Linked DNA regions of Thermotoga maritima MSB8. The protein of the gene in region 1 interacts with the protein of each later gene in a pairwise test. Links are inferred from orthologs where the notes say so. Each region holds a gene or a part of one and is shown in the gene's direction. Other genes may lie near its edges. The genes, in order: cheA and TM_RS02065.

The links.
Region 2: the proteins of cheA (region 1) and TM_RS02065 interact in binary tests that used the Escherichia coli proteins (3 or more experiments, as listed by UniProt). The link is inferred for Thermotoga maritima MSB8 from one-to-one orthologs.

The regions. Positions count from the first base shown.
Region 1 is NC_000853.1:722,322-732,224, reverse strand. What follows is about bases 6,807-9,806. They hold cheA (chemotaxis protein CheA), read left to right. Parts: upstream 6,807-7,298; coding sequence 7,299-9,314; downstream 9,315-9,806. Other genes in these bases: cheY (chemotaxis protein CheY), read left to right, coding at 9,779-9,806; cheW (chemotaxis protein CheW), read left to right, coding at 9,320-9,775; TM_RS03595 (competence/damage-inducible protein A), read left to right, coding at 6,807-7,302. In the rest of the region: rsmI (16S rRNA (cytidine(1402)-2'-O)-methyltransferase), read right to left, coding at 1-432; TM_RS03620 (lipoate--protein ligase family protein), read right to left, coding at 434-1,144; 16S rRNA (guanine(527)-N(7))-methyltransferase RsmG, read right to left, coding at 1,141-1,827; TM_RS03610 (FtsX-like permease family protein), read left to right, coding at 1,875-4,433; TM_RS03605 (ABC transporter ATP-binding protein), read left to right, coding at 4,439-5,116; TM_RS03600 (protein-L-isoaspartate O-methyltransferase), read right to left, coding at 5,080-6,033; more of TM_RS03595, read left to right, coding at 6,076-6,806; more of cheY, read left to right, coding at 9,807-9,903. UniProt on the Escherichia coli protein: Involved in the transmission of sensory signals from the chemoreceptors to the flagellar motors. CheA is autophosphorylated; it can transfer its phosphate group to either CheB or CheY.
Region 2 is NC_000853.1:423,055-432,956, forward strand. What follows is about bases 2,270-5,268. They hold TM_RS02065 (protein-glutamate methylesterase/protein-glutamine glutaminase), read left to right. Parts: upstream 2,270-3,251; coding sequence 3,252-4,286; downstream 4,287-5,268. Other genes in these bases: TM_RS02055 (2-oxoacid:acceptor oxidoreductase family protein), read left to right, coding at 2,270-2,826; TM_RS02060 (diacylglycerol kinase family protein), read left to right, coding at 2,807-3,289; TM_RS02070 (peptidoglycan DD-metalloendopeptidase family protein), read left to right, coding at 4,300-5,115; TM_RS02075 (DUF523 domain-containing protein), read left to right, coding at 5,112-5,268. Also shown: TM_RS02035 (ammonium transporter), read left to right, coding at 1-422; TM_RS02040 (P-II family nitrogen regulator), read left to right, coding at 436-777; TM_RS02045 (deoxycytidylate deaminase), read left to right, coding at 921-1,430; TM_RS02050 (2-oxoacid:ferredoxin oxidoreductase subunit beta), read left to right, coding at 1,427-2,227; more of TM_RS02055, read left to right, coding at 2,224-2,269; more of TM_RS02075, read left to right, coding at 5,269-5,561; TM_RS02080 (ROK family transcriptional regulator), read left to right, coding at 5,723-6,874; iolM (scyllo-inosose 3-dehydrogenase), read left to right, coding at 6,825-8,012; iolN (3-dehydro-scyllo-inosose hydrolase), read left to right, coding at 8,023-8,994; iolG (inositol 2-dehydrogenase), read left to right, coding at 8,999-9,902. UniProt on the Escherichia coli protein: Involved in chemotaxis. Part of a chemotaxis signal transduction system that modulates chemotaxis in response to various stimuli.

The DNA.
Region 1 (9,903 bases):
GAGTCTTCTTCTGTTTTTTCCGCGCGGCAAAAAACCCTCGAAGATGAACTTCGAGCCGGGAAATCCGCTCACCGCGACGGCACTCGTCAGAGCACTCGGTCCCGGAACGATATCCACCTCTATGCCTTCCCTCCAGCATTCCTCCACGAGGTTGTATCCCGGATCGGAGATCACCGGCATTCCCGCGTCGCTGACAATGGCTACTTTCTTCCCTTCCTTGAGAAGCGGCAGAATTTCTTTTATTCTTTTCTTCGAGTTCCTCTCGTTGAAAGAAAGAAGCGGTTTTTTTATTCTGTATTTGTTGAGAAGAACCATTGTTCTTCTGGTGTCCTCCGCAAGTATCAGGTCAACCTCCCTGAGCGTCTTCAAAGCCCTGATGGTGATATCTTCGAGGTTCCCTATAGGTGTTCCCACTATGATCAGCTTCCCCAAACTATCTCCTCCTCACCTCATAAAGAGGGGATCTTTCCCTCGCTTCTTTCAACATACTGCTGTCCAGCTGTATCTTCCTCGAAGTACCGAAAACCTTCTCAAACTGCGCTAAGATTCTTTCTTCCAGAGCCTTCACATCAACATCGTAGAGATCCAGGATGCCCTTCAAAGGAGGAACGTCCTCGCCAAAGATGGTTTTCAGAAGATCGATATCCTGCTTCAAAACTATGGATCCATGTTCAACGATGGACTCGGCCGTTCTGAACTGGGCACTTCCCACCACTTTGACACCGTTGATAACGATCTCGTACCTCGACGGAGCATCAAAACAAAGCGCCGTGTTTCCCCGCCTTTTGCTTGACAACTCGGCGTGCAACCCGGCTTCCACAAGAGCGTCCCTTATCAAACTGTGTACAAGCCTGTGAAATTCCAAAACAGAAAGCTTCCCAAAATTTATTTTTTTAGGGACTGCTAAACAATAGGTGATCTCCCGGTGATGGAGCAGAGCCCTGCCTCCGGAAGGTCTTCTCACAACATCTATCCAATCAGGAACGTTTATTCCGTCTTCCTTTTGAAAACGACCCAGAGAAACGGTGGGCCTTTTCCAACCGTAGAATCTGAACAACACCGAGTTCATATTCGCGGACCACTCCGCCATCAGACTATCGATGGCCATGTTCAACGCTCCAGGAAAAACACCTTTTTCAATCACAACAAAGGCCTCTTGAATGGTACACCCACCCTCCTTGGATATTTTTCAGGAGAACTCTCGTATTTTCTGAGTATCAATAGCGCCCTTCTTTCGCCGGTTTTTAGAGAATACTCTCGTACCTTTTCGAGTTCCACCTTCAGCTCTTTCATGGCTCTCTGCGCCTCTTTCAACTCTTCTATGTATGAAGGTCCTTTGTAGAAAAGAAGTTTTCCACCAGTTTTCAGTGCTGGAGTGCAGATCTCCACCAGAACGTTCAATCGCGCCACGGCCCTGGCTGTTACGTAATCGAATTCCTCTCGCCTCTCTTTAGAGAAGTTCTCTGCCCTCTCTTTGACAACAGAGACATTTTCCAGATCCAGCTTTTCTATCACTCCTCTGAGGAAATTCACCGACTTTTCTCTTGAATCCAGAAGTACCACCTTGAGTTTCGAGAAAAAGATCGCTAAAATAAGCCCTGGGACACCATTGCCTGATCCCACGTCCAGGAGTGTCCCTTTCAGTTCTTCTTTCAAAGGAAGGAGAATTTCTACAACATTTTTATGGACAGCAGAGTCTAAATCCCTGTGAGCGGTGAGATTGTAGGGAACTCCCAGGAGTTCCTCAATGTACTTATCTACCTTTTCTATCTGCGGTTCTTGAAATCTCAGTCCGTACTCGAGAAGAATGTTCTTTACTGAATCCAAAAGCGACACCTCCGAAGAAAATTCTAACATTTGTGGAGGGAACATCTGTGATCTTGAAAATCGCTCTGAGAAACTTCACAAAAAATTTGAAAATCTCCCTCGTTGTGATCTTAGGATTGGCCATCAGCTTGTCACTGGTAACGGGAGCGCTGTCCCTTTCGGATTCGATAAACGTGTGGAAATGGGAAAGGATAGAAGAAAACTTCGGCAACGCAGATGCCGTGGCGGAGCCAAAAAGCCCTTCCTTTCTCTTTTTCTCATTTGCAACCTCAAAAATCGACGATTCTGAAATAGAAAACCTGAAAAAACAAGTGAAAGGTGTTCTCCCGGTCTCAGAAGACAGCGCCAGGCTAAACAGCACTCTGGACGTTCTCGTGATAGCCACAGAACCGGAATACCTCTCAGATTTCGTTGGCGAGTCACTGACTTTGAATCCAGGAGAGGCCTTAGTTGGAAAATCCATCGCAGAACTGATGAACTTGAAGGTGGGAGACAGAATCACACTGCTTTTCTCATCGGGGAGTAAGGAATTCACCGTTGTAAAAATCGGTGAGAAAGGTTTTTTGAATTTCAAAGGCGAATCGGCGAGCCTCTCGGGAACTGTTTTCATCAACGTGAAAGATTTTGACGGAGTTTTTCCCACGAAGTGTTACCTTCACTACGATCTTCCGGTTGAAAAGCACGAAGAAACAACCATAGAAACAAATCTCAGGGTGAGGAATATAAAGTACAGCTTTCTCAAATCTCCGATCAACAAATCCCTTGCCTACGTGACACTCGCCTTTTCCGGTATTTCGATCTTCGTTGGTTTCCTGGTTTTTTACATGTTCTGTGAGGACGTGATAAGAGACAGGAGCTCCACACTCGTGACTCTGCGAAAGATAGGACTAAGAAAGATGGAAGAGTGGGGAATACTGCTTTTGGAAGGATTCATGTATTCTTTGATATCGGCATCAGTGGGTGTGTTGATCGGAATTTTCGTCGGAAAGTTTCTTTTGAGTCGTTTTCAGGAAGTCGTTGATGTGATCTCATCTTCGTTTTTCCACTTTGATAAAATAGGATTTCACCTTTCGATCAGTACACTTCTTCTTTCCCTTGGACTCGGGGTTCTTTTCCCGATGTTCCTTTTCTTTCTGAAAGCGAGAGAAATAACGGGAAAACCACCCATTTACAGAGAAATGAGAGAACAGCTGGATGTCTCTTGGAAACTCGTGATCTTTGCTGTGCTTTTGAGTTTCGTTCTTTTCTTCTCCGAACTTCGGGTGTTTTCTGTGGTTTTGCTGTCACTGATCATCGCCATCAAACTCAGAAATCCATTCATCATGATGGCTCTCGGTACTTTGAATCTCGGTATGGGGCTCTTTTCCAGTTTGAATCTTCAAAGTGAGAAAGCCTTCATCTTTTCATCTCTGAACAAAGGGTCCGCCATTTTCTTTGGTGTGACTCTTCTGGTTTTTTCGGTGGTTCTTCTTTCAAAAAACGTTTTCAACAACCTCATGTCCAGGGGCAATCTTTCCCTACTGATAGGATTGTCCTACGTCCAGCGCTTTCCGAAGAAAGGCATCACAGTTTCCCTGACCTTCGCTTTCCTGATTTTCTCCGTCACTGTTTTCAATATACTATCGGCCAGCGCGGACCGATTCGTTCAAGAAAAGGTGAAAGGAGGACTCTTTGGATACAACTTTCTGGTTCTGGAAAATCCATTCAGGTCCTTGTTGGCGAAAACATCTCTTCCCGTCCACGAGGAACTGAAAGATCCTTCCAGAGTTTACCTCTACACTTTGAAAACGGAAAGAGGAGAAAAAATGATCGCTTTCGTTGATGAATCGTTCTTTAGAAACTCAACGCTGAAGCTTCTCCGGGGATCTGCGAGATCTCTGGAAGCCTCTGATACCGCCTTGATAGGAGATCCCGTTGATCTTGAAGAAATAACAGGTACTCTGAAGTCCATCCTTCCGCTCGGTGGAAGAAAAGAAGTTAAGTTTAAAGTAGCGGGGATCTACAACAAGAACGATTATCTGGTTCCGATCGACATGATTGCACCGATTTCAAACGTTCCCAGTGACGTAAAACCCCTATCCCTGCTCCTTGGAAGAGTTGAAGAGAGCAGTGCTTCCAGCGTGAAACAGTTTTACTTTTCAAAGTTTGCCTATCCTTTCTTTTTGGATGAAGAATTCAAAAAACTCTACAGCGGAATAGAGGGGCTCGTCAGCGTGATAAAGTTCATTTTCCTGTTTGGATTCTTATCCGCCTCCTCCGGGCTCTTACTCTTCGTTCTGAAATCGTATTTTTCCAGGATAAAGATAATGGGAACACTCCGTGCCGTGGGGATGAAAATAAACCAGCTGGTAGCTTCTTTCCTGATAGAACACCTTTTCTTCCTCTTCGGAGGAATACTCATAGGTACCGTCTCAGGTGTTCTCATGGGGTATTTCGTTTCAGAAGCGATGTCTGAAAGCCTCGGAACTTTCATGGTTTCCGTACCAACAGCTTCTATCCTTCTTTCGCTCCTCACAGTGATCGCCCTTGCTTCAGCCGTTATGGTGATACCGAGCCTCATGATGTCAAAACTCTCACCACTCGAAGCCATGAAGGAAGGAGAGTGAAGGCTTTGATCGAGGTTCACAATCTGTGGAAGGAATACAATGGGAAAGAGAAAGTAACAGCCTTGAAGGGTATAAATCTAAGAATAAACACGGGAGAGTTTGTTGTGATACTGGGCCCCTCCGGTTCTGGAAAGACAACGCTTCTGAATTGTCTTTCTGGTGTGGATCGCCCTACAAGGGGAACTGTGATAATCCATGGAACAGACCTGTACACGCTCTCAGAAGAGGAAAGAACGAGGTTCAGAGCGGAAAACATGGGGTTTGTGTTCCAGTTCTTCAATCTCGTTCCTGTCCTCACCGCCATTGAAAATGTGGAACTACCTCTGCTCATTCTGGGTGTGAACAGAAAAGAGGCAAGAGAACGAGCCTTCGAAATCTTGAGGAAAGTGGGGCTGGCTCACAAGTGCGACAGGTTCCCCGAAGAACTCTCCGGAGGGGAAAAACAGCGTGTCGCCATCGCGAGGGCCATCGTCCACAATCCAAAAGTCATATGGGCAGATGAACCCACCGGTGCTCTGGACAACGAGACGGGGAGAATGATCATAGATCTTCTGATGGAAATGAAGGAGAATTCCACACTGGTGGTCGTGACTCACGATGAAAGAATAGCAGAGAAAGCGGACCGGGTTATAAGAATAAGAGACGGTCAAATAGAACAGGATATATGTGAAAAAGCGTTGTAACCCACATGAAGCATGAGATACTCGAAGCTCCTGTAGCCGCAGCTTTCCCACTGAGTTAAAAGGTTCTCTATCTCTGGAGCGTCCCCGTAGATTCTCATCCTGTCATCGAGAAACTCTACCACGCCGTTTGGCCCAGCGTAGTAGAACGTTCCATCAATCTCTGTGAGTCTCCTGGTGAGGAGATCCACCAGCTCCACGAAGATATGAGAACGTACGAGTAAGATCTCTCTGTTGAATGGAAATTCTCTCAAAAGCTTTCTGTTCCTCTCGAGAAGATTTCCGAGATTGCCCCCTGCCGTTATGAACCTGGTTTCCAGTTTGTAGTTTCCCACAAGATACGGATCCTTTTTTTTGAACAGGAAAGCGGGCTGTCTTCTTGAAAGTTTCAAATTGATAGGTACTATCACCCTCCCACCTTCTTTGAGTTGAGTGAACCACGTCTCCGGCACCTCATCCACACCGACTGTTACGAAGATAACATCGTACGGGGAAAACTCCGGAACACCGTAGTATCCATCGCCACAGACAAAAATAACGTTCTCTATTCCAAGGCGTTCCACGTTCCTTTTCGCGATCTCGCAGATTTTCCTCGAATATTCCACGGAGACCACAAGGCCTTTCTCACCCACAACTCTGCTCATCACGGCAGCGTTGTAACCCGTTCCTCCGCCTATTTCGAGGACTCTCATTCCTTTGTCCAGACCCACCCACTCCATAAACAGCGCCATCAAAGAGGGCTGACTGGAAGTGCTGTATTCTTCTCCATCATCGTAGGAAACCAGAACGATATCCTCGTAAACGTAAGAGAGTGGGTAGGACTTCGTCAGGAACTCCTCACGGGGTATTTCCAGAAAAGCCTTCGCGATGTGATCGCTCACACCGTACTTTTTAAGAATCCAAAAGAGCTTTTCTCTCATAACATCCCCCTGTGTGTTATCATATCACTGAGGAGGGATCGTATGAAGAAAGCAGCGATCATCACTATCGGAAGTGAACTGCTGGAAGGTTTGATACTCAACAAAAACGCACAGTTTCTCTGCCAGGAATTGAAGAATCTGGGATATAGAGTTGTCAAGGTATCAACGGTAGGAGATGATTTGATCTCCATCTCAGAAGAAGTGAAAACCCTCCTTCTCAAGGTCGATCTACTCATCCTCACAGGAGGACTCGGCCCCACACAGGACGATCTCACCCGGGATGCAGTCGCAAAAGTGCTGAACAGGAGTCTCAAACTCAATGAAGAACTCCTCTCGAAGATAAAAGAGAAGATAAAAAAATACCATTCTGAAATACCGCAGAACATTGAAAGACAGGCTTTAGTAATAGACGGTGCCGAAGTTCTGGACAACCCTGTGGGAAGTGCTCCAGGACAACTCCTCACTGTGGATGGGAAAATCGTGATTCTCCTGCCGGGACCTCCCAGAGAGCTGATCCCCATGTTCAACGCACTGAAAGATCGATTGAGAACTCCAGATGCCCTGTATCAGGTTGTTTTGAAATACTACAGCATTCCCGAAGCCGTTCTCGAAGATCTTTTGAAAGATATTCTTTACTCCCAGAACATAGTGGAAGTAGCCACCATGGCCGATCATGTAGAAGGAGTACGACTCAGATTGACCACCCATATGAAGAACAAAGAATATCTGGACGAGATGGTGAAAAAGATTCTCGATAAGACTGGCGAACACCTCTACGGTGTAAACGACGAAAAGATGGAAGAAGTCGTGGTTAGACTCCTGAAAGACAGGAAAAAAACGCTCGCCGTTGCAGAATCCTGCACGGGTGGCATGCTCTCATCTTTGGTGGTGAACGTGCCGGGGGCTTCAGAGGTTTTCATAGGAGGTGTGGTAGCCTACAGCAACGATCTGAAAAAACACATCCTCGGTGTTAGAGAGGACACTCTCAAAAAACACGGTGCGGTGAGCGAAGAATGTGTACAGGAGATGACGGAGGGGCTAAAAAAACTCACCGGTGCAGATATCTGCGTCTCTATCTCCGGAATAGCAGGCCCATCAGGTGGTACTCCGGAGAAACCCGTAGGTACAGTTTTCATAGATATCTTTGAACATGAACACATTACTATGAGGTATAATTTTACAGGCGATCGAAACATGATAAGAACCAGATCCGCTATGATGGCCCTGGAAAACCTCAGAAAATACTTGAAGGGGCGTGAAAGAGTATGATGGAAGAATATCTCGGAGTGTTTGTCGATGAGACAAAAGAATACCTTCAAAATCTGAACGATACCCTCCTCGAATTGGAGAAAAATCCCGAAGATATGGAACTCATAAACGAAGCGTTCAGGGCTCTTCATACCCTGAAAGGAATGGCAGGTACAATGGGGTTTTCCAGTATGGCGAAGCTCTGCCATACCTTAGAAAACATCCTCGATAAAGCCAGAAACAGCGAGATAAAGATAACTTCCGATCTCCTCGATAAGATCTTCGCGGGGGTCGATATGATAACCAGAATGGTTGATAAGATCGTCTCCGAGGGAAGTGACGACATCGGAGAAAACATAGACGTGTTCTCCGACACCATAAAAAGCTTTGCATCATCGGGAAAAGAGAAGCCTTCAGAAATCAAAAATGAAACGGAAACAAAGGGTGAGGAAGAACACAAAGGAGAATCAACAAGCAATGAAGAAGTCGTAGTTCTTCCTGAAGAAGTTGCCCACGTTCTTCAGGAAGCGAGAAACAAGGGTTTCAAAACGTTTTATATTAAAGTGATTCTCAAAGAAGGAACGCAGTTGAAATCCGCCAGGATTTACCTCGTTTTCCACAAGCTTGAAGAACTGAAGTGTGAAGTTGTGAGAACGATTCCTTCGGTTGAAGAGATAGAAGAAGAGAAATTCGAAAACGAAGTGGAACTCTTCGTAATCTCCCCTGTGGATCTGGAGAAACTCTCTGAAGCTCTGTCAAGCATCGCCGATATAGAGAGGGTAATAATAAAAGAAGTAACCGCCGTCACCGAAGAATCAGGGGCTGAGAAAAGAACCGAGAAAGAAGAGAAAACTGAAAAAACTGAGGAAAAGGCCGAAAGAAAAAAGGTTATTTCGCAAACAGTCAGGGTAGATATAGAGAAACTGGACAATTTGATGGATTTGATGGGAGAACTGGTCATCGCAAGGAGCAGAATACTGGAAACGCTCAAGAAATACAACATAAAAGAACTGGATGAGAGTTTGTCTCATCTCAGCAGGATCACCTTAGACCTTCAGAATGTTGTGATGAAGATCAGAATGGTTCCCATCTCCTTTGTTTTCAACAGATTCCCTCGAATGGTGAGAGACCTTGCCAAAAAGATGAACAAAGAAGTGAATTTCATCATGAGAGGAGAAGACACAGAGCTCGACAGAACGTTCGTTGAAGAAATTGGCGAACCCCTGCTCCATCTCCTGAGAAACGCCATCGACCACGGTATAGAACCCAAAGAAGAACGAATAGCCAAAGGAAAACCCCCCATTGGAACACTCATTCTCTCGGCACGTCACGAGGGAAACAACGTGGTAATAGAAGTCGAAGATGACGGAAGGGGTATAGACAAGGAAAAGATCATCAGAAAAGCCATAGAAAAGGGACTCATAGATGAATCAAAGGCCGCTACCCTTTCTGATCAGGAGATTCTGAACTTCCTCTTCGTTCCGGGATTCTCCACAAAGGAAAAAGTCTCAGAAGTCTCCGGAAGAGGCGTGGGAATGGATGTCGTGAAAAATGTGGTGGAATCTTTGAATGGTAGCATAAGCATAGAAAGCGAGAAAGATAAAGGAACAAAAGTTACGATAAGACTACCGCTCACTCTGGCCATCATTCAGGCGCTCCTCGTCAAAGTCAACAATCTCGTCTACGCGATTCCGATAGCGAACATAGACACAATACTCAGCATTTCAAAAGAGGATATTCAAAGAGTTCAGGACAGAGATGTGATAGTCATAAGAGGAGAAGTGATACCCGTTTACCGTCTGTGGGAAGTGCTTCAAATAGAGCACAAAGAAGAACTGGAGGAGATGGAAGCGGTTATTGTGAGGGTAGGAAACAGGAAGTACGGTATCGTCGTAGACGATCTTCTCGGTCAGGACGATATCGTGATAAAATCTCTTGGAAAGGTGTTCTCTGAGGTGAAGGAATTCAGCGGAGCAGCTATTCTCGGTGATGGTAGTATAGCGCTGATAATCAACGTCTCCGGCATTGTATAACGGGGGTGAAAACATTGGCGGATGCTTTGAAAGAGTTCGAAGTTCTATCTTTCGAAATAGATGAACAGGCACTGGCTTTTGATGTCGACAACATAGAAATGGTGATTGAGAAATCCGATATAACACCTGTGCCAAAATCAAGACACTTCGTAGAGGGTGTGATCAATCTAAGAGGAAGAATCATTCCTGTGGTGAACCTTGCGAAGATTCTGGGTATTTCATTCGACGAGCAAAAGATGAAGAGTATAATTGTCGCCAGAACGAAGGATGTAGAAGTGGGATTTCTTGTTGATAGAGTCCTGGGAGTCCTGAGAATAACCGAGAATCAGCTCGATTTGACAAATGTGTCCGATAAATTCGGTAAAAAATCAAAGGGTCTTGTAAAAACCGACGGAAGGCTCATCATCTATCTGGATATCGACAAGATAATCGAAGAAATAACCGTTAAGGAGGGTGTGTAAAAGATGGGAAAGAGAGTTTTGATAGTCGATGATGCAGCGTTCATGAGGATGATGTTGAAAGATATCATCACAAAAGCGGGATACGAAGTTGCAGGGGAAGCAACAAACGGTCGTGAAGCCGTTGAAAA
Region 2 (9,902 bases), 300 kb from region 1 along the record:
CTCCTGTGAGTTCTTTGATCATAGGAGCGATCGGAGGGGTGATCGTAGTGTTTGCGGTTGAGTTCTTCGACAAAGTTTTGAAAATCGACGATCCCGTTGGGGCCATATCCGTTCATGGTGTCAACGGTGCTTGGGGGACTCTCGCCGTGGGACTCTTTGCGGAGAGCAAGTACGCTCTTGCAAGCGGGATGGGGGATGTGAACGGACTCTTCTTCGGAGGAGGAGTGCATCAACTTGGAGTTCAGTTTCTGGGGGTGGTCAGTGTGTTTGCCTGGACGGTAGTGACCAGTTTCCTTGTTTTCTGGTTCATCAAAAAGACAATTGGTTTGAGGGTAGACAGAGACATAGAGTTGAAGGGGCTGGATATAGAGGAGCACGGCATGGAAGGATACGCTGATTTTGAAATCTTCACCACAAGATGAAGGAGGTGACAGTATGAAACTGATCATAGCTGTTATACAACCCCACAAGTTACCGGATGTGAAAAAGGCACTTTTCGATGCACAGGTTTACAAGATGACTGTCATGAACGTTCTTGGATGTGGTCAACAGAAGGGATACACAGAAACGTATCGAGGTGAAGTAGAAGAGGTGAATCTTCTCAAAAAGGTGATGCTTCTCATAGCGGTCAATGAAGAATTCGTTGAACCAACTATCGAGGCGATTCAAAAAGGGGCAAGGACAGGAAACATAGGAGATGGGAAAATTTTTGTGCTGGATCTGCTGGATTGCATTAGGATCAGAACGGGAGAAAGAGGACGGGAGGCCATAGGATAAGGTTTCCTTTCGGGAGGAGAAACCTCCTCCCCTTTTTTCGGCCTCCCTTGAAACGACGTCTGGGATTGAAATTATACTACAGAAGGCGAGGGCACGTAAAGCCCTCGCTTTTGTTTGTGATACAATCTCATAAGGGTGAGTTTGTGAAAGACAGGCTGGAGGAATATCTGAACAATCTGAAAATAGAGAAGAAACCAGATAGCAGAGAATCCTGGGACTCCTACTTCATGAGGATTGCCAGGATGGTTAGTGAGCGATCGACCTGTGTTCACAGAAAAGTGGGAGCTGTGATTGTGAAAGATCACAGAATCCTCGCCACCGGATACAATCAGCCCCCCTCAAAATTTCCCCACTGCAACGAAATCGGATGTATCCGCGATGACCTTGAAATAAATTCTGGAGAACACCAGGAGATATGCTACGCGCTCCACGCGGAACAGAACGCATTGATGCAAGCGGCAAAGTTCGGTATAGCGGTCAACGGTGCTACCATATATGTCACGCACAAACCGTGTTCAATCTGTGCAAGACTCATAGTTAACGCTGGAATAAAGAGAGTCGTTTACGAGAAGGATTATCCTGATCCTCTGACAGATTTCTTCTTCAAGTTCACGGGAGTGGAAAGTGTTCGTTTTGTAGGTGATGAGATGTGAAAACGGAAAGACTCATTTCTTACCTCAGGCCGGGCAGGTGGCCGAGTGTCTGGTGCCCGGGTTGTGGGAACGGAATAGTCTTGAAAGCGTTCCTGGAAGCCGTAGATGACCTCGCACTTCCGAAAGAAAAAGTGGCTGTGGTGTCTGGAATCGGCTGTTCCTCGAGGGCCACAGGGTACCTCGATTTCAACACACTGCACACCCTTCATGGAAGGGCAATCGCCTTCGCAACGGGAGTGAAGCTGGCAAAGCCGGATTTCGAAGTGGTTGTGATGGGAGGAGACGGAGACATTCTCTCGATAGGTGGGAACCATTTCATACACGCGTGTAGGAGGAACATAGATATAACCGTTGTCATTTTCAACAACATGATATACGGCATGACAGGTGGCCAGGTTTCTTCAACGACTCCTCAGTATTATCAGACTTCGACAACTCCTCTTGGGGCCTTTGAAAAACCGTTCGACGCGGTGGAGATAGCTCTCTCCGCTGGAGCCACTTTCGTTGCGAGAAGTACCGTTTATCACTACGATCACCTGGTGAGAGTCCTAAAAAAGGCCCTTCAGCACCGGGGAATTTCTGTTGTTGACGTTCTAACGAACTGTCACACCTACTTTGGACGGTACAACGGCATGCCCGAACCTCATCAGATGATGGAATACTTCAAGAACAACACGTGTTTTCTGGAACGACCCGAAGAAGGTAAAATAAAGATAGGAATCTTCCGTGAGGAAGAAAAAGAAGACTTTCTGACTGTTTACAGGCGTTTGACCAGAAAAGAAGGTGCGATGGAATGACAGAGCCTGTTTCCATACGAATAGCGGGTATCAGCGGACAGGGAAACATACTGGCGGGTTTGATACTCGCGAAGGCTCTCGTTTATGAAGGTAAATGGGTTGTCCAAACGCAGTCTTACAGCGCTCAGGTGAGAGGAGATGTCAGTTACTGCGACGTGCTTTACGACGACTCACCGATAGACTATCCAGAGAGTGAATATTTCGACATTGTGTGTATTCTTCATCAGAAAGCGATGGACGAGCTTTACAAGTCGGTGAAAGTAAACGGTGTGGTCATTCTCGATCAAACTTTTGTGAAGAACGTTCCTGACTTCGTAAAGAGAATAACCCGAAAGATTCTGTTTGTACCCGCTACAGAAAGGGCCATTTCAGAATTCAAGACGGCTATGGTTTCTAACGTCATAATGGTGGGGGTACTTGCCAAAGTTTGTAACATAGTGAAGCTCGATTCTTTGAAAAGAGCACTGAAAGATCACGTGAGGAGGCCTCTGTGGGACATAAACTTGAAGGCTTTGGAGTTCGGCTACAACATGTTCGAAAAACAGTTCAAGATAAAAACAGAGAGGGTGTGGAAGAGGCTTGCAGCGGGATTCGAATAATATTTTGAAGTCCTTCAAAAACGCCTTTGAAGGAATAGAAAATGCCTTAAAACTGGAAAGAAATCTCAAAATACATTTCTTCATAGGGATCGTTGTGGCTATTTTTTCTCTCTTTTTGCCGTTGAGTGCGAATGATCTTTTGTGGATATACTTTGCCATATTCTCTGTCATTGGAGCGGAGCTTCTCAACACGGTGGTGGAAAAATTTCTCGATCTTTTCTTCAAGGAGTACAGTGAATCGGTAAAGCTCGTGAAAGATATAGCGGCCGGTGTGGTTCTCTGGTATTCACTTTTTTCAGTGGTTGTGGGTATTTTGATACTGGGAAAAGCTCTTTTCTCCTGGGAACCTTCGTTTGCCAAGTTCTTCGTTTCTGGTGTTTTGATATTCTTTCCTGTAATCTCTTTTTCCATGAGGAGGTACAGAAATGACAGACAGGGTGATAAGAGTACTGGTAGTAGATGACTCGGCGTTCATGAGAATGGTACTCAAGGACATCATAGATTCTCAGCCGGACATGAAAGTAGTGGGGTTCGCTAAAGACGGTTTGGAAGCCGTTGAAAAAGCTATAGAGCTCAAACCAGACGTCATAACCATGGACATCGAAATGCCGAATCTGAACGGTATTGAAGCGCTGAAGCTCATCATGAAAAAAGCTCCCACACGAGTCATCATGGTGAGCAGTTTGACGGAAGAAGGTGCGGCGATCACAATAGAAGCTCTCAGAAACGGTGCGGTGGATTTCATCACCAAGCCACACGGTTCGATTTCTCTCACCTTCAGACAAGTTGCCCCGGAACTTCTGGAGAAAATCAGACAGGCAATGAACGTGGATCCACGCACTCTCCTCTTTAAGCCGAAGGTTTCACGGCTCACCATAACCAAACCAGCTGTAAGTGGGAAAATCGTGGTTATAGGTTCCTCAACCGGAGGGCCCAGATCGCTCGATATGATCATCCCAAACCTTCCGAAAAACTTCCCAGCTCCAATAGTTGTGGTCCAGCACATGCCTCCTGGTTTCACAAAATCGCTCGCAATGAGGCTGGATAGCACCTCTGAACTCACCGTGAAAGAGGCCGAAGATGGAGAAGAGGTCAAGCCCGGTTTTGTTTATATCGCTCCCGGGGACTTTCACCTTGGTTTGAAGGCCCAGAACGGCAAGGTTTTTTTCTTCCTGGACAAGTCTGATAAAATAAACAACGTGAGGCCAGCGGTGGATTTCACCCTCGACAAAGCAGCGGAGATATACAAATCCAAAACGATAGCTGTGATTCTCACGGGTATGGGCAAAGATGGCACCAAGGGAGCATTCAAGGTCAAGTTTTACGGTGGAACGGTAATAGCCGAGGACAAAGAAACATGTGTCGTCTTTGGAATGCCCAAATCGGTGATCGAGGAAGGTTACGCTGATTACGTCCTTCCGGCCTATAAAATACCTGAGAAGCTGATAGAACTCGTATGAAAGGATGAGGAGGATGAAGAGAGGCTTCTTTTTGCTTTTTCTGGTTGTCTTTTTCGTGTACGGATTTTCATCCTACTTCCTGATTCATTACAAGGTCCAGAAGAACGACACCCTTTACAGTATTTCCCTCAACTTTGGGATTTCCCCCTCTCTCCTTCTTGACTGGAATCCCGGACTCGATCCTCACAGCCTCAGAGTGGGGCAGGAGATCGTAATTCCTCAGCCGCCTGGCTACCTTTACACAGTGAAAAAAGGAGATACCCTCGATGCTATTGCAAAAAGGTTCTTCACAACCGCTACTTTCATAAAGGAAGCGAATCAGCTTAAGTCTTACACCATATATGCGGGACAGAAGCTGTTCATACCTGAAAGTATCATTGGAAAGGCGTTCAACGACGAGAAATTTTTCATCTGGCCTGTTTATGGTGTCATTTCCTCCGGTTTTGGCTGGAGGATTCACCCCATAACCGGGAAATATTCCTTTCACTCAGGAGTTGATATATCGGCACCGGAGGGTACACCCATATTCGCCGCCGAAAGCGGAGTGGTGGAGTTTGCCGGGAAAAACGGTGGGTACGGCCTCATGATAAAAATAAAATCCGCTTCTTACGAACACATATACGGGCATCTTTCCCAAATAGATGTCTACGAGGGTCAGTACGTAAAGAAAGGTCAGATAATAGGAAGGGTGGGAAACACCGGCTTGAGTACAGGGCCTCACCTTCATTTCGAGGTTAGAGTGAATCAGAAAGCCGTGAATCCGATCAATTACCTGCCAAACCAGATCTGGGTGTTGAAAAAAGAGCTCATAGGAACTGGTGGAGAATGAAGATCCTGGTAAGCGCGTGTCTTCTGGGACTTCCCACAAGATACGACGGGCGTTCGGTGGCAGATGAAAGAGTTCTTTCGCTGCTGAAAAGGCACGATCTGATACCTGTTTGTCCCGAGCAACTTGGTGGTCTTCCAACCCCAAGGCCCCGGTGTGAGATTTATGGAGGCTGTGGATGGACCGGGAAGGAAAGAGTTCTCGATGAGTTTGGAAGCGACAGAACTGAGAATTTTTTAAGAGGCGCGGAAACCACCCTCAAGGTTGCTCGCCTTCTGAAAGTGGATCTCGCCATTCTGAAATCTAAAAGTCCCTCCTGTGGAAAAAGATTTGTCTACGATGGAAGTTTTTCCGGAAGATTGGTTCCGGGAAAGGGAGTTACCGCTTTCGTTCTGGAAAGAAACGGTGTGGAGGTACTGGACGAAACAGAGATACCAGGTGATTTGTGAATAACGATGATTCTACTTGATGTGAAATGATCCCATAAAAATATTCTCCTTTAACCCGAGGAAACTTTTGTTTCCTCTTTTTTTCTAATTTTTCTTATAGTTGACAAATTGATTATAATGTGGTTGGTTAGTTAACGATAACAAACGAAAGGAATGGAAAAATGCTGAATGAAATGGAAAAGACAGTTCTTCAAATGATAATGGCTGGAAGCGACATTTCAAGGGTGGATATCAGCAGAGCTCTTGGGATAAGTAAGCCAGTGGTGTCTAAGGCTGTGAACAGGCTTATAGAACTGGGTTTCGTCAAAGAAGCGGGAAGGAAAGAAAGTTCTTCCAAAGGTGGAAGAAAGCCCGTTTTGCTTTCTTTTGTTCCGGAGAGCAGATACGTCATAGGTGTGGATATCGGCGGCACGAAAATCGACGCTGTGCTCACCGATCTGGTTGGAAATGTTTTGAACAAGGAGCACATACTTTTACCCTCAAACCTGGACAAGAGGAAGTTGCTTGAATTGATAAAAAAGGTGATCCATCCATTTCTTGTCTATGAGAGGATTCTTGGAATAGGAATTGGAATACCGGGCACTGTCGATGAAGATCATCTTGTAAAGCGTATTCCGGCTTTCGATGTCACAGATTGGGATCTAAAAGAGGAGCTGGAGAAAACTTTTGGATATCCCGTTTTTGTCGAAAATAACGCGAATCTGGATGCTTTCGCGGAGGCAAAGATAGGAGCTGGACGAGGATTCAGGTGTGTCTTGCTCATTTCTGTCGGCTGGGGAATTGGATCGGGAATTGTTTACGATGGAAAGATCTTCAGGGGGGCGAGGGGGAAAGCAGGGGAGTTCGGGCACATTGTTACGGACTGGTCAAAGGAAAAGGAGATAGTACTCGAAAAGGGTTTTGGACATCTGGAAGAGTGGTTCTCTGGTTTTTCTATGAGTAAAAGATTTGGAAAAAGTCCTGAATGGGTATTTGAAAAACGCCACAACGAGATAAAAAAGAACCTGGAACACTTTGGAGTCGCTGTCGCGAATGCGATTGTACTTTTCGATCCAGACGTTGTCATCATAAAAGGAGGAATAGGACTCCATCAATTTGAAAAAATCTCGGCTGTAGTGAGGTCGGTTGTCTCAAAGATCGTTCCCGAGGATATATTGAAGGATGTTGAGATCAGAAAAGGAGAAATCGAGGAATACGGAGTTGCGATCGGTGGGGCTCTTTTTGTGATTGAAAATATCCTGGGGTTAAAAGGAGGGGGAAAGTATGAGGGCTGTCAGGCTTCACGCGAAGTGGGATCCAAGGCCGGAGTTTAAGCTCGGTCCAAAAGACATTGAGGGGAAACTCACCTGGCTCGGTAGCAAGGTTTGGAGATATCCGGAAGTGAGGGTGGAAGAGGTACCAGAACCAAGAATCGAAAAACCCACGGAAATCATAATCAAGGTGAAAGCCTGTGGAATCTGTGGAAGTGATGTCCATATGGCTCAAACTGATGAAGAAGGTTACATTCTCTACCCAGGTCTCACCGGTTTTCCTGTCACTTTGGGTCACGAGTTCTCGGGAGTTGTGGTTGAAGCGGGACCGGAAGCCATAAATAGAAGAACAAACAAAAGATTCGAAATTGGGGAACCTGTCTGTGCGGAAGAGATGCTCTGGTGTGGCCATTGCAGACCGTGTGCGGAAGGATTTCCTAACCACTGCGAAAATCTCAACGAACTTGGGTTCAATGTGGATGGAGCGTTTGCGGAGTATGTAAAAGTGGACGCAAAGTATGCGTGGAGTCTCAGAGAACTTGAAGGAGTGTACGAAGGTGACAGACTATTCCTCGCAGGAAGTCTTGTGGAGCCCACATCTGTTGCTTACAACGCTGTGATCGTAAGAGGTGGGGGTATCAGACCGGGCGACAACGTGGTGATTCTGGGAGGAGGTCCTATTGGGCTCGCGGCCGTTGCGATCCTGAAACACGCTGGTGCTTCAAAGGTGATTCTTTCTGAACCTTCGGAGGTTCGGAGAAATCTGGCAAAAGAACTCGGAGCGGATCACGTGATAGACCCCACCAAAGAGAATTTTGTTGAGGCGGTTCTCGATTACACCAACGGCCTTGGAGCAAAACTCTTTCTTGAGGCTACTGGAGTTCCTCAGCTCGTCTGGCCTCAGATAGAAGAGGTGATCTGGAGGGCTCGCGGTATCAATGCCACAGTGGCGATCGTAGCGCGGGCCGATGCAAAAATACCTCTCACCGGTGAGGTTTTCCAAGTGAGGAGAGCTCAGATTGTGGGATCTCAAGGACATTCGGGACACGGGACATTTCCACGTGTGATCAGCCTGATGGCATCCGGCATGGATATGACGAAGATCATATCCAAAACGGTTTCAATGGAGGAGATACCTGAATACATAAAGAGACTTCAGACTGACAAATCTTTGGTGAAGGTTACCATGCTGAACGAGTGAGGTGAGATATATGGGTAAATGGCAGATTCCTCCTGAAGGAGGACACATGGAAAGGCCAACCGGGGTGTATTTTCAGACGATGACGATGAAGCAAATAAGGGAAAGACTCAAACAGTGCGATCTCATCATAATCCCTGTGGGGAGCACGGAGAACCACGGCCCGAACGCACCAACAGGGGAGGATACCTTTCTTGTCACAAGAATGGCCGAGCAGGTCGCGCTGAAGACAGGCTGTACTGTTGCCGAGCCGATCTGGTACGGTTACCATCCTTACCATCATATAGGAATGCCAGGAACAGTTCCGGTGAAGGACGAGGCGTTCATAGATTATCTGGTGAGTGTCATAGCAGGATTCTGGAACACCGGTTTCAGAAAACAGATACTCCTCAACGGCCACGGCCAGGAGTTCGTGATTCCTATAGCAATACACAAATTCGCTAAAATTTTCCAGGTTCCCGCCATAATCATCAATCTGAACTGGTACCACGCTATACAGGACAAATTCAAGACGAAGGAAGAAGGAGGACCGTACGAAACACCGTTCATTCACGCGGACGAGGTGGAAACATCCTGGAGTCTTGCTCTTTTCCCGGAGTTCATGCATCAGGAGTGGGCTGTGGACACCGAACCAAAGGGTTTCCTTCCGGAAGGACACATCGACAAAGCGGGAAATCTTCTTCACAGACCGATTGCCTGGTATGGACACGTTGGAGGTGGACCGATAGAGGTCGTGGCGTACCCCGAGGGAGTTGTAGGAAAGGCTACTCTGGCTTCTGCGGAAAAAGCTAAGGAAGGGGTAGAAGCTCTCCTTGATTACCTGGAAAAACTCGTGAGAGACATAATGGAAAGGTTCCCGGCGGGGAAACTGCCACCCGCTGAGATGCTTTCCCAGAGGCCGAAAGAGGAGCTCGAAGCGCTCACAAAAGAACCCCTCACAGAAGGCTGGAGAAACCTCTACACCGCTGGAAACCTCTGGGGATGAGAGCGTGAGAATAGGTGTTATAGGCCTTGGAAGGATTGGAACGATACACGCCGAGAATTTGAAGATGATCGATGATGCGATTCTCTATGCGATATCTGATGTCAGAGAAGATCGTTTGAGAGAAATGAAGGAAAAGCTCGGTGTGGAAAAGGCCTACAAGGATCCACACGAACTGATCGAAGATCCGAACGTGGACGCGGTCCTCGTGTGCTCCAGCACGAATACCCACTCCGAACTTGTGATTGCCTGTGCAAAAGCGAAAAAGCATGTCTTCTGTGAGAAACCCCTCTCACTGAATCTTGCGGATGTGGACAGGATGATCGAAGAGACGAAAAAAGCAGATGTGATTCTCTTCACTGGTTTCAACAGACGTTTCGACAGGAACTTCAAAAAATTGAAGGAAGCTGTGGAAAACGGTACAATAGGAAAACCTCATGTTCTAAGGATCACGAGCCGTGACCCCGCACCACCACCTCTAGACTACATACGGGTTTCTGGCGGAATCTTTCTCGACATGACAATACACGATTTTGACATGGCGAGGTACATCATGGGAGAAGAAGTGGAAGAAGTTTTTGCCGATGGATCTGTCCTTGTGGATGAAGAGATAGGAAAGGCCGGGGATGTAGATACGGCTGTGGTTGTTCTGCGTTTCAAAAGTGGGGCTCTCGGTGTGATAGACAACTCCAGAAGAGCCGTGTACGGTTACGATCAAAGAATAGAAGTTTTTGGTTCGAAGGGAAGGATTTTTGCGGACAACGTCAGAGAAACAACGGTGGTTCTCACAGATGAGCAGGGGGACCGCGGTTCAAGGTATCTCTACTTCTTTTTAGAGCGGTACAGAGACTCGTATCTGGAGGAGTTAAAAACGTTCATAAAGAATGTGAAGAGCGGCGAACCTCCAGCTG